3 regions of the Paraclostridium dentum genome follow, and region 1 is predicted to be linked to each of the others. Evidence: riboswitches for the same ligand, from Rfam matches in the RefSeq annotation. Region 1 holds a riboswitch; each other region holds the start of a gene.
What was found. A riboswitch is a leader RNA that binds a small molecule or an ion and turns the genes downstream of it on or off. The one in region 1 is predicted to bind lysine.

Region 1 (3,298 bases):
GTAGACAAAAAAGTTACGGAGATAACATGCCATGCAAAAGGAATACATTTTTTAAATAACAATATAAGGACTATATTAGATATTGGTGGACAAGATAGTAAAGTTATAAACTTAGATAATGATGGAAATGTATCTAATTTTATAATGAATGATAAATGTGCAGCAGGGACAGGTCGTTTTTTACAAGTCACATCTAATTTACTGGGAAGTGATGTAGAAAGCATTGATAACTTAGCTAAAGATGCAATTCCACAAGATATATCAAGTATGTGTACTGTTTTTGCTGAATCAGAAATTATTAGTTTATTAGCAAAAAACATATCTAAAGAATCAATAGCATCAGGAATATTACAATCTATAGCAAATAGATCTAAGTCTATGTTATCTAGAATTGATATATTAGATGATATTGCATTTACTGGAGGGGTTGCTAAAAGTAACGTTTTAGTAAATATGATAGAAAATAATTTGGGAAAGAAAATTTTTATAGCTGATGATACTCAAATAATAGGGGCACTAGGGGCTGCGATTATTGGATATAAAAAATAAAAAAGGATGGCGATAGCCATCCTTTTATTATGCTATAGAACTTTCAAGTTTTTCTGAGTTTTCATCTGATAATTTTGTAATTCCAAATCCTGTAGCAGCTAATGTCAAGGACATTAAAGGACATAGAAGATTAAAAAATGCAAATGGTAAAAATACAAATGATCCAACTCCAAGTGTAGCACTCATATATGCTCCACATGTATTCCAAGGAATAAGAGGAGATGTTATAGTTGCACTGTCTTCTAGCGAACGAGAAAGATTTTCTGGACAAAGACCTTGCTTTTTAAATGCTTCTCTGTACATACTTCCAGGCATTACTATTGCTAAATATTGATCAGCAACTGCTAAATTAGTTCCTATACATGTAAAGATAGTTGCGGCTACTAAACCAAAAGTTCCTTTTGCAAATTTTAATATAGCAGAAGCTAAAGCTTCTAGCATTCCAGTTTTTTCAAGTATTCCGCCTGTAGTTAAAGCACATAACATAAGAGATACTGTACCTAACATACTATTAAGTCCACCGCGAGTTAATAGTTCATCCACAAAGGCCATTCCACTATTTGAGGTATATCCAACTTGAGCAACTTCTAAAACATCCTTAATTGAAGCGCCTTGGAAAACTATAGCTACAAAACCTCCAAGTAATGTACCTATAACAAGACCTGGAATAGCAGGAACTTTAAATATAACCATTACTATAACCATTACAGGTATTAATAGTAATAACGGAGATAATGTATTATAGTTTGAAGCTAAAGCTTGTTGTATTTGTAAAATTTGGCTATTGTCTATAACTTGTCCTGCATATTTTAATCCAATTACAGCATATAGTATAAGCGCAATAACATATGCCGGAATAGTTGAATAAAGCATGTGCTTTATATGCGTAAATAAATTAGTACCAGCCATAGCCGGAGCTAAGTTTGTTGTATCTGAAAGTGGAGACATTTTATCACCAAAGTATGCACCTGAGATAATAGCACCAGCTATTATTTCCTTAGGAATACCTAAAGCACTTCCTATACCTAAAAGGGCTATACCTATAGTACCGGCTGTAGTCCAAGAAGAACCTGTAGATATAGAAACTATAGAACATATAATAGTTGTGGCAACTAAGAATATTCCTGGAGAAAGTATGTTCAATCCCCAATATATCATACTTGGAACAACCCCTGAAATTATCCATGTACCAATTAACATACCAACAATTAATAAAATTATAATAGCTTGCATAGTAGAATTTATAGTTGATAATATACCTTCTTCAAGCTCTTTCCATGTAAATCCTAATTTAAATATTGCAACAAATCCACAGAAAACGCCACCTAAAACTAGTGGAATATGAGCTGAAAGTCCTAGTTTAGTTAAAGATATTGATAGTGTAAAAATTAAAAATCCTAAACATAGAAGTGAATCACCAAGCGATGCCTGCCTTTTTTCTCTTTTTAACATAATGTAACCTCCAAATGGTGTATTGAGAATATAACGAGAATGGAGAATGATAATAAAAAAGGTCTAAGAATATTAAGAGATATTCCTAGACCTGAAATTATAATTTGAAAATATAATAACTTTAATCTAAAGATAGCCCTCCACATAAAGTGACAGTGTTATATATCTTATACATAACCCCAATATATAAGTTTTAAGCTTAACTTATATATTTCGGCATCATTACCTTTCCTATTAAATCTTAGGTGCTTTCCCTCAATAATAGTACTATTTAATAATGCAACCTCTACCATTAGTTATATTCTGTTTAAATTTATGTATCTAATTATAACATATTAAATTAAATTGTAAATATAAATTTAAATTTTATGAAAATAAAAAACAGTCTATCTTATTAAGATAGACTGTTTTTTAAACTAAAAAGCTAGAACCATACGTTTCTTCTATTTCACGTCTTAATTCACTAGGATTATTAATTCCATCACTCATTGCTTTAGCGAGTATATTTGCTTTATCATAAGGTGCCATCCAAGAGAAAATACCTCCAAGACAATTATCTATTACATATTGAGTTTTTATATAAATAGATAGCATATCATCATAAGACATAGCAAATTCATTATCTTTTACTAAATATGAAGCTTGAGCCTCTTTATCAAATTTAAATGTATATCCATTTTTATTTATAAAGTCTTTTCTAAGCTGATCAAAAGATTTAGTTGTAGTAGCTCCTAGTCTGCCGTAGAAAGGAACTCCAAGTAATATTTTTTCTGATGGCATTCCAGCTTCAATTAAATTATTAACCATAATATCTACACTATATCCTGGTAAAGAAAGTTCTGATTCATATAAATTTGCTTGATGCTTTTGCCCTTTTTCACCTGTTTCACCAGCAGTGAAATCGTAGCTCATTAAGTTGAAATAGTTAATTAAAGGAGCTATTTTATTTATTTCTGCACTTTTATTTATATATTCTCTTGTTCCAGTACCTGCAACACTTAACCATTTATCAGTTCCAATTACATCTCTAAGAGCTGTTAATAAAAGTGTAAAGTTTTCCTTATCTTCAGGTCTAGATTTAATACCTGCACCACTAGTTCCAGGATATTCCCAATCTATATCTATACCATCTAAGTCATATTGCTTTATAAGTGAGTTTACTTGGCGAGCAAAATTATATCTAGAAGCTGGAGTAGATGCAGCATCAGAAAATCCGTCTTGCCCCCATCCACCAATAGCTGCAATTACCTGAAGGTCTGGATTGTCTTTTCTAAGTGAAATTAATTGACGTAAGTAA
Region 2 (3,298 bases), 540 kb from region 1:
TTATACCTATAATAGATGATATTATAGCAGTCATTGCAAATACTAAAACTATATTTTTTAATATTTTTCCTAATCTTTTCATTTCTCCCATATTAGAAATTGCTGAAGTTACACTAAAAAATACTAATGGTACTAATGTCATGAATAATAAATTTAAAAATAAGTCTCCTACTGGCTTAAATATGGCTGCCTTAGCGCCCATTATAGCTCCGACGATTCCCCCTAATATAATTGCTAAAATTAAGATTATTGATGATTTGTAATTCTTCCAAAATGACTTCATTATTTTCTCCTTTGTGTCTTATTTAATTTTTTACCTTTAGTCAGCGATTTCTAATCTTAAAAGATCTTCAAAGCTTTCTCTTTTGCATATTAATTTACTTTTGCCATCTTTAACAGATACTACTGCAGGCTTTATTATTTTATTGTAGTTTGATGACATTGAATATCCATACGCTCCAGTTGATGACATTATTAATATATCTCCACTTGCTATATCCATAACATCAACATCTGTTATTAGTATATCACCACTTTCGCAACATTTACCAGCTATTGTAACTTTATTATTTTTTTCTATACCCATTTTATTGCCAATTGAACATTCATAACCTGCCTGATATAATGATGGTCTTATATTGTCTGTCATTCCACCATCAACACTTACATATGTTCTTACATCTTTTATATCCTTTATAGATCCAACTGTGTATATTGTGCTACCTCCATTTGCAACTATTGATCTTCCTGGCTCTATTATTAATATTGGAACACTTATATTTATATCTTTACATACATCGTCAACTTTTTTTATTATTGCACTGCAAAACTCTTTTATTGTTTTAGGTTCATCACTCTCTGTATAATAAACACCTACACCTCCTCCTAAGTCAACTTCCTCTATGTTTATGTTATGTTGTTGTTTTATTTCTTTTACTAGGTTCATCATTATTTCAACTTCATCTAAGTATGGCTCTACGTCAAAAATTTGAGATCCTATATGAGCATGTAATCCTACTAGGTTTATATTTTCATATTTCTTAATATTTTCTAATGCATCTTGTAAATCTCCATTTGATAATGCAAATCCAAACTTTGAATCAATTTGTCCTGTTTTTATATAATCGTGAGTATGTGCTTCTATTCCTGGTGTTATTCTAAAATATATAGATTGAATTTTATTTTTTTGCTCACAAATGTTCTGTAATAACTCTAATTCATAGTAATTATCTACAACAAATCTCCCAACTCCAAGATTTACTCCCATTTCAATTTCATCTATTGTTTTATTATTTCCATGAAATAATACTTTTTCCATAGGAAAACCTGACTTATGCGTTGTGAAAAGTTCACCACCTGATACTACATCAAGATATAAGCCTTCTTCAGATATTAATTTACACATATACATTGGTAAAAATGCTTTACCTGCATATGCAACTCTGTTTTTATTTTCATTGACCTTGAAATGTTTTATATATTCTTTACAATTGTTTCTAACTAACTCCTCATCAAATACATAAAGTGGTGTTTTATACGTTTCTCTAAGTTCTTTACATCCAACTCCACCTATATATAATTCATTTCCTTTTACTGACATAGTACCTTGTAATTTCATATCTTAAGTCCTCCTATTTTGTATTAATCATTTTTTATAAACAAAAACCCCCCTTAAGTTTCACTTAAGGGGGATTAAAATTTAGCTAGAAATATATAGCATCTATTCCTTAAATGTAGCTCAACACAATTTAATATTGTGACAGTTATGCATATATTATATACATCCCCAGGTACATAGCCTTAAAGCATCAGCTACATCCTTCGGCAACAATCCCTTTCCCAATAATTCTTCGTTGCTTAACTCATTATTGGTACTGATTATTATCGCGACCTCTACAATTCGTATTCAATTTATTTATATGTAATTTTACATACCTAATTTATAATTGTCAACAATTTTATTTTATTTAAACTTTAATTTTATGTAATATTATTTCAAAATCAGCATTAAATAAATAAACTCGTACTAACATTTTAAATAATACGAGTACGAGTTTTTATTTATTATATATATATTTAATTAAGATATCAACTAATTTTTAATATTCTTATGTAAAATTCAAAATATTACTTAATTTTATTAATTAAACTTTTAATTTTAAATTAATAGCACTTAATAATATTTAGAAAACTTACTATTTTCTTTGTTTTAAAAGAACTTTCCTTTTTTTTAACACATTTAAGTTTTTTCAACTATACTCTACTTATAGGTTTTAATATCTTTATTATTATAAGGGGGCGATATTAGTGCTTATTAAACAAGTAATAGCTATCATCATATTTTTAGTGGTTATGTTAGCTATTATTTCAGAAAAAGTAAATAGAGCTATTGCAGCGATGGCAGGAGCTTTACTTATGATTATATTTAACATATTGTCAGTTGAGCAAGGCCTGCATCATATCGATTTTAATACAATTGGGGTTTTAATAGGCATGATGCTATTTGTTTCTGTTGTCAAAAATTCAGGTGTGTTTGAATACATAGCTATATTTTCAGCTAAAAAATCAAAGGGAGATCCTTGGAAAATTATGCTATGTTTTGTAATATTAACCGCTGTTTTATCAGCTGTTTTAGATAATGTTACCACCGTTTTATTGATAGGGCCAATGACTATAGTTATAACTCAAATTCTAAATATAAATCCAACTCCATTTTTAGTAACTCAAATTCTAGCATCTAATATAGGAGGTACTGCAACCCTAATAGGAGATCCACCTAATATAATGATAGGTAGTGCAGCAAATCTAAGTTTTGCAGACTTTATAATAAACTTAGGTCCTATAGTTCTAATCATTTTGTTTTTAACTATCTTGTGTTTTAAATTTATGTTTAAAAAACAACTTTTTGTAGATGATAAAGCAAAAGAAAAAATTTTAAATTTAGATGAAAAAAAAGCAATTAAAGATAAGCCACTGCTTATAAAGAGTATTATTATGATTATATTTATTTTACTTGGATTTATTCTACACAATGTTTTAAACCTTGAATCTAGTATAGTCGCTTTGACAGGAGCTACTATAATGATGTTTATAGGCAAACAAGATGTTGATGAAATCCTTTCCAGTATTGAGTGGTCAACTATAGCGTTTTTCGGAGGATTATTTGTAATAGTTGGAGGACTTGTTGAGGTTGGAATAATAAATAATATTGCTCAATATTTAATAAGTGCAACAAGTGGTCATTTAGTTCTTACAATGCTAGTTATACTTTGGTTGTCAGCTATAATTTCATCATTCT
Region 3 (3,298 bases), 820 kb from region 1:
AACTTTATCCAAAGATACAACTTTAGTTTTATGTTTAATTTTATATCCAACATATAAAGCTATGAATAAAGGTATACCTATATAAGAAGCTATTAAACTATGCCAGTCAACTCCATTTGGAGTTATACAAGAGTATCCTTGGCCTAATATTATTATCAAACACATTATAAGTGCTAATATAGGTCCGAATGGATACCATTTAGCTTTAAACTTTAATTCTTTTAAACTATGACCTTGATGGATATATGCTTTTCTAAATCTATAGTGACAAACTGCTATACCAACCCATGCTATAAATCCAGCAAGTCCAGATGCAGCAACTAACCAAACATAAACTGTACTTTCTGCAAATATACCTGTTAAGAAACATGCAGAAGCTACTAATGTAGTTAATATTAATGCATTTACAGGAACACCTCTTTTATTAGTTCTTGCAAAAACTTTAGGGGCAAGTCCTTCTTTAGCCATTGAGTGAAGCATTCTAGTTGATGCATACATACCTGAATTACCTGCAGATAAAACAGATGTAAGTATTACTGCATTCATAAGTGAAGCAGCACCAGCTATTCCTGCTTTTTCAAAAACCATAGTAAATGGACTTTCAGAAACCCCAGCTTGAGTAAAAGGTATAATAGCACCTAAAACAATTATAGTTCCTAGATAAAATATTAATATTCTCCAAAAAATTGATTTTATAGCTTTTGGTATAGTTTTTTCAGGTTGCTCACTTTCTCCGGCTGCAACTCCTATAAGTTCTGTACCTTGGAATGAAAAACCTGCAACTAAAAATATAGCAAATACAGATTTTATACCACCATGGAATGGTCCATCTGCTATAAAGTAATTATGAAACCCTATTTCATCAGAACCCATTACACCAAGTATCATTAACACACCTATTATTAAAAATATTATTACAGTTACAACTTTAATTCCTGCAAACCAATACTCAGATTCGCCATATGCCTTTGCTGATAAAAAGTTTAAACCTACAATTATAGCTAAGAAAAATATACTCCAATAAAATCCAGGTACATTAGGGAACCAATATTTCATAATCAATGATCCTGCAACCATTTCAGCAGCTATAGTTATTGCCCAGTTATACCAATAGTTCCACCCAAGTGCAAAACCAAGTGCTGGATCAATAAACTTTGTAGCATAAGAACTAAAAGAACCAGATATAGGCATATATGTTGCCATCTCACCTAAACTAGTTATTAAGAAATAAACCATTACTCCTATTAACCCATATGCTAATAAAGCACCACCAGGACCTGCTTGGTGAAGAGTATCACCCATTGCAAGGAATATACCTGTACCGATTGATCCTCCTAGAGCAATCATATTTAGATGTCTAGCTTTTAACCCTCTTTTTAAATCTTGATTTTCATTACTCATTTTACTTATCCTCCTTATGGTAGTTAGTTTTCCATAAGTAAGTAACTAAGATAATAAATCTTTATGAAAATAAAAAAAGCCATGAGACTATGCTCATGACTTTATACGAAAAAATTCATACTAACTAAGTATGATGATACCGTACGCTTTCATTGAAAATAGCACTCCACAAAATGTGACAGTCTTATATATATTTTATATAAGCCCAGTAAATAGTATTAAAGCTATTAACTATTCACTTCGGCGAAATTTCCTTTCATATTACTTCATCGAGCTTATCTCCATAATACTACTAATAAATTTCGCGCCTCTATCTCAGTTATCTACTTGTTGTATACAATTATAAAACAAATTTAAAATAAGTCAATAAAAAAAATTATATTGGTAAAGTTAACTATTTTCAGATGATTTATAAAAATGAGAAAAATTAAGTTAAATTGGTAAAGAAAATCATTGATATACCGATAATATATAAATATTTAACACTATAAAAATAGTTAAGGATGTGATCCATTAATTGATATCACATCCTATTTTTCTAGTTATACATATTATGTTGACTCATGTAATTGTAAATTTTTTCTCCGTGTTCTTGTTCTTCTTTTTGAATATGATTTAACACTTGGCGTATGTTTTTATCTGCAAACTCAAAGATAGCTGTATTATATGTAGATGATACATATTTTTCAGTACTAAGTGAGTCTTGGCATAACATTTTATCTTGTTCATTATAAGCATTCATTTGTGATGATTGTAAATTCATATTAGGCATAGTATTTGAATTTTGCATATTTGAGTTTTGATTTCCTTGGCTTTGACCTTGATTAATATTTGGAACAGTACCACTTAAAATTTGATTTATTGAAGTTAAGTGTTGTTGTTCGTGTTGAGAAAGTTCATTAAATAAACTTTTTAGCTGTGGGTCTGAAGCTTTTTTAGCATATTCTTGATATTTTTGAACACATAATTGCTCATGGCTTTTTTCGTCTTCTAATAACATTTTTTCTTTAGCAGTTAAATTTAACATAAAATCCACCTCCACTAAATAGTCTGCATAATAAACAATATATTATTCATATATGATAAAATTAGTACATGATATAAAATTGCCTTTAAAGGAGTATGAAAAGTGAGAAATGAAAATTTAAGTCTAAATAAGATAATAGATTTCAAGAAATGGGATAATTTACAAGATTATCTTTCGCTAGTTACGAAAATGGCAATAGTTATAGTGGACTATAAAGGAAATCCGATAACTAAACACAGTAGGTGCCACAAATTTTGTGAGTTAGTAAGAGGTAATTCTAAGTTATCAAAGTACTGTGAAAAATGTGATTCAAGAGGTGGGTTAGAAGCTGTAAGAATGAATAAACCATATATATATTTATGTCACTATAATATAGTTGATGTTGCTATACCTATTATAGTAGATGAAAAATATATAGGTGCAATAATGGCAGGGCAAGTTAGAATAGATGATTATGAATCAACAGATATGTTAGAACAAATATTAAAAGTTCCAGATAAAGTACTAGAACAAAATGACATCTCAAATCAACTTAATCAATATTATAATGAACTACCTGTTTTATCATATAAAGAAGTAGAAGATACATCTAATATGTTATTTTTACTATCTAATTATATAGTAGAAGAGGCATTAAATAAAAATTTGATTTTAGAGATGTATGAAAAAACTATGAAAAATGGAATAGAGATAGATAGCAAAACTTTTAATGGATATAGTATCAAAAATATAGAAAGTGTTAAAAAAGAAATTTCTAATGCTATTGTGAATAGATATATAACTTATGATCATAAAGAAGACAGCGAAGAAATTAATGTAAGCAAAACTTTAAAGCCAGCAATACAATATATATATAACAATAAAAGTGAA

Region 2: it holds a riboswitch for lysine, as region 1 does, so the genes downstream of both, lysA (diaminopimelate decarboxylase) here and nhaC (Na+/H+ antiporter NhaC) in region 1, are expected to answer to the same signal.
Region 3: it holds a riboswitch for lysine, as region 1 does, so the genes downstream of both, ACN6I1_RS01560 (amino acid permease) here and nhaC (Na+/H+ antiporter NhaC) in region 1, are expected to answer to the same signal.

Annotation. Positions count from the first base shown of each region.
Region 1 is NZ_CP183813.1:1,178,017-1,181,314, forward strand. Features, by position in the region: gene ACN6I1_RS05185 (acyl-CoA dehydratase activase) at 1-549, shown strand, start outside; gene nhaC (Na+/H+ antiporter NhaC) at 577-2,001, opposite strand; lysine riboswitch at 2,127-2,298, opposite strand; gene ACN6I1_RS05195 (peroxiredoxin) at 2,413-3,298, opposite strand, start outside.
Region 2 is NZ_CP183813.1:1,713,165-1,716,462, forward strand. Features, by position in the region: gene ACN6I1_RS07790 (dicarboxylate/amino acid:cation symporter) at 1-283, opposite strand, end outside; gene lysA (diaminopimelate decarboxylase) at 320-1,618, opposite strand; lysine riboswitch at 1,727-1,904, opposite strand; gene ACN6I1_RS07800 (SLC13 family permease) at 2,308-3,298, shown strand, end outside.
Region 3 is NZ_CP183813.1:362,308-365,605, forward strand. Features, by position in the region: gene ACN6I1_RS01560 (amino acid permease) at 1-1,401, opposite strand, end outside; lysine riboswitch at 1,553-1,722, opposite strand; gene ACN6I1_RS01565 (spore coat protein) at 1,940-2,428, opposite strand; gene ACN6I1_RS01570 (PocR ligand-binding domain-containing protein) at 2,531-3,298, shown strand, end outside.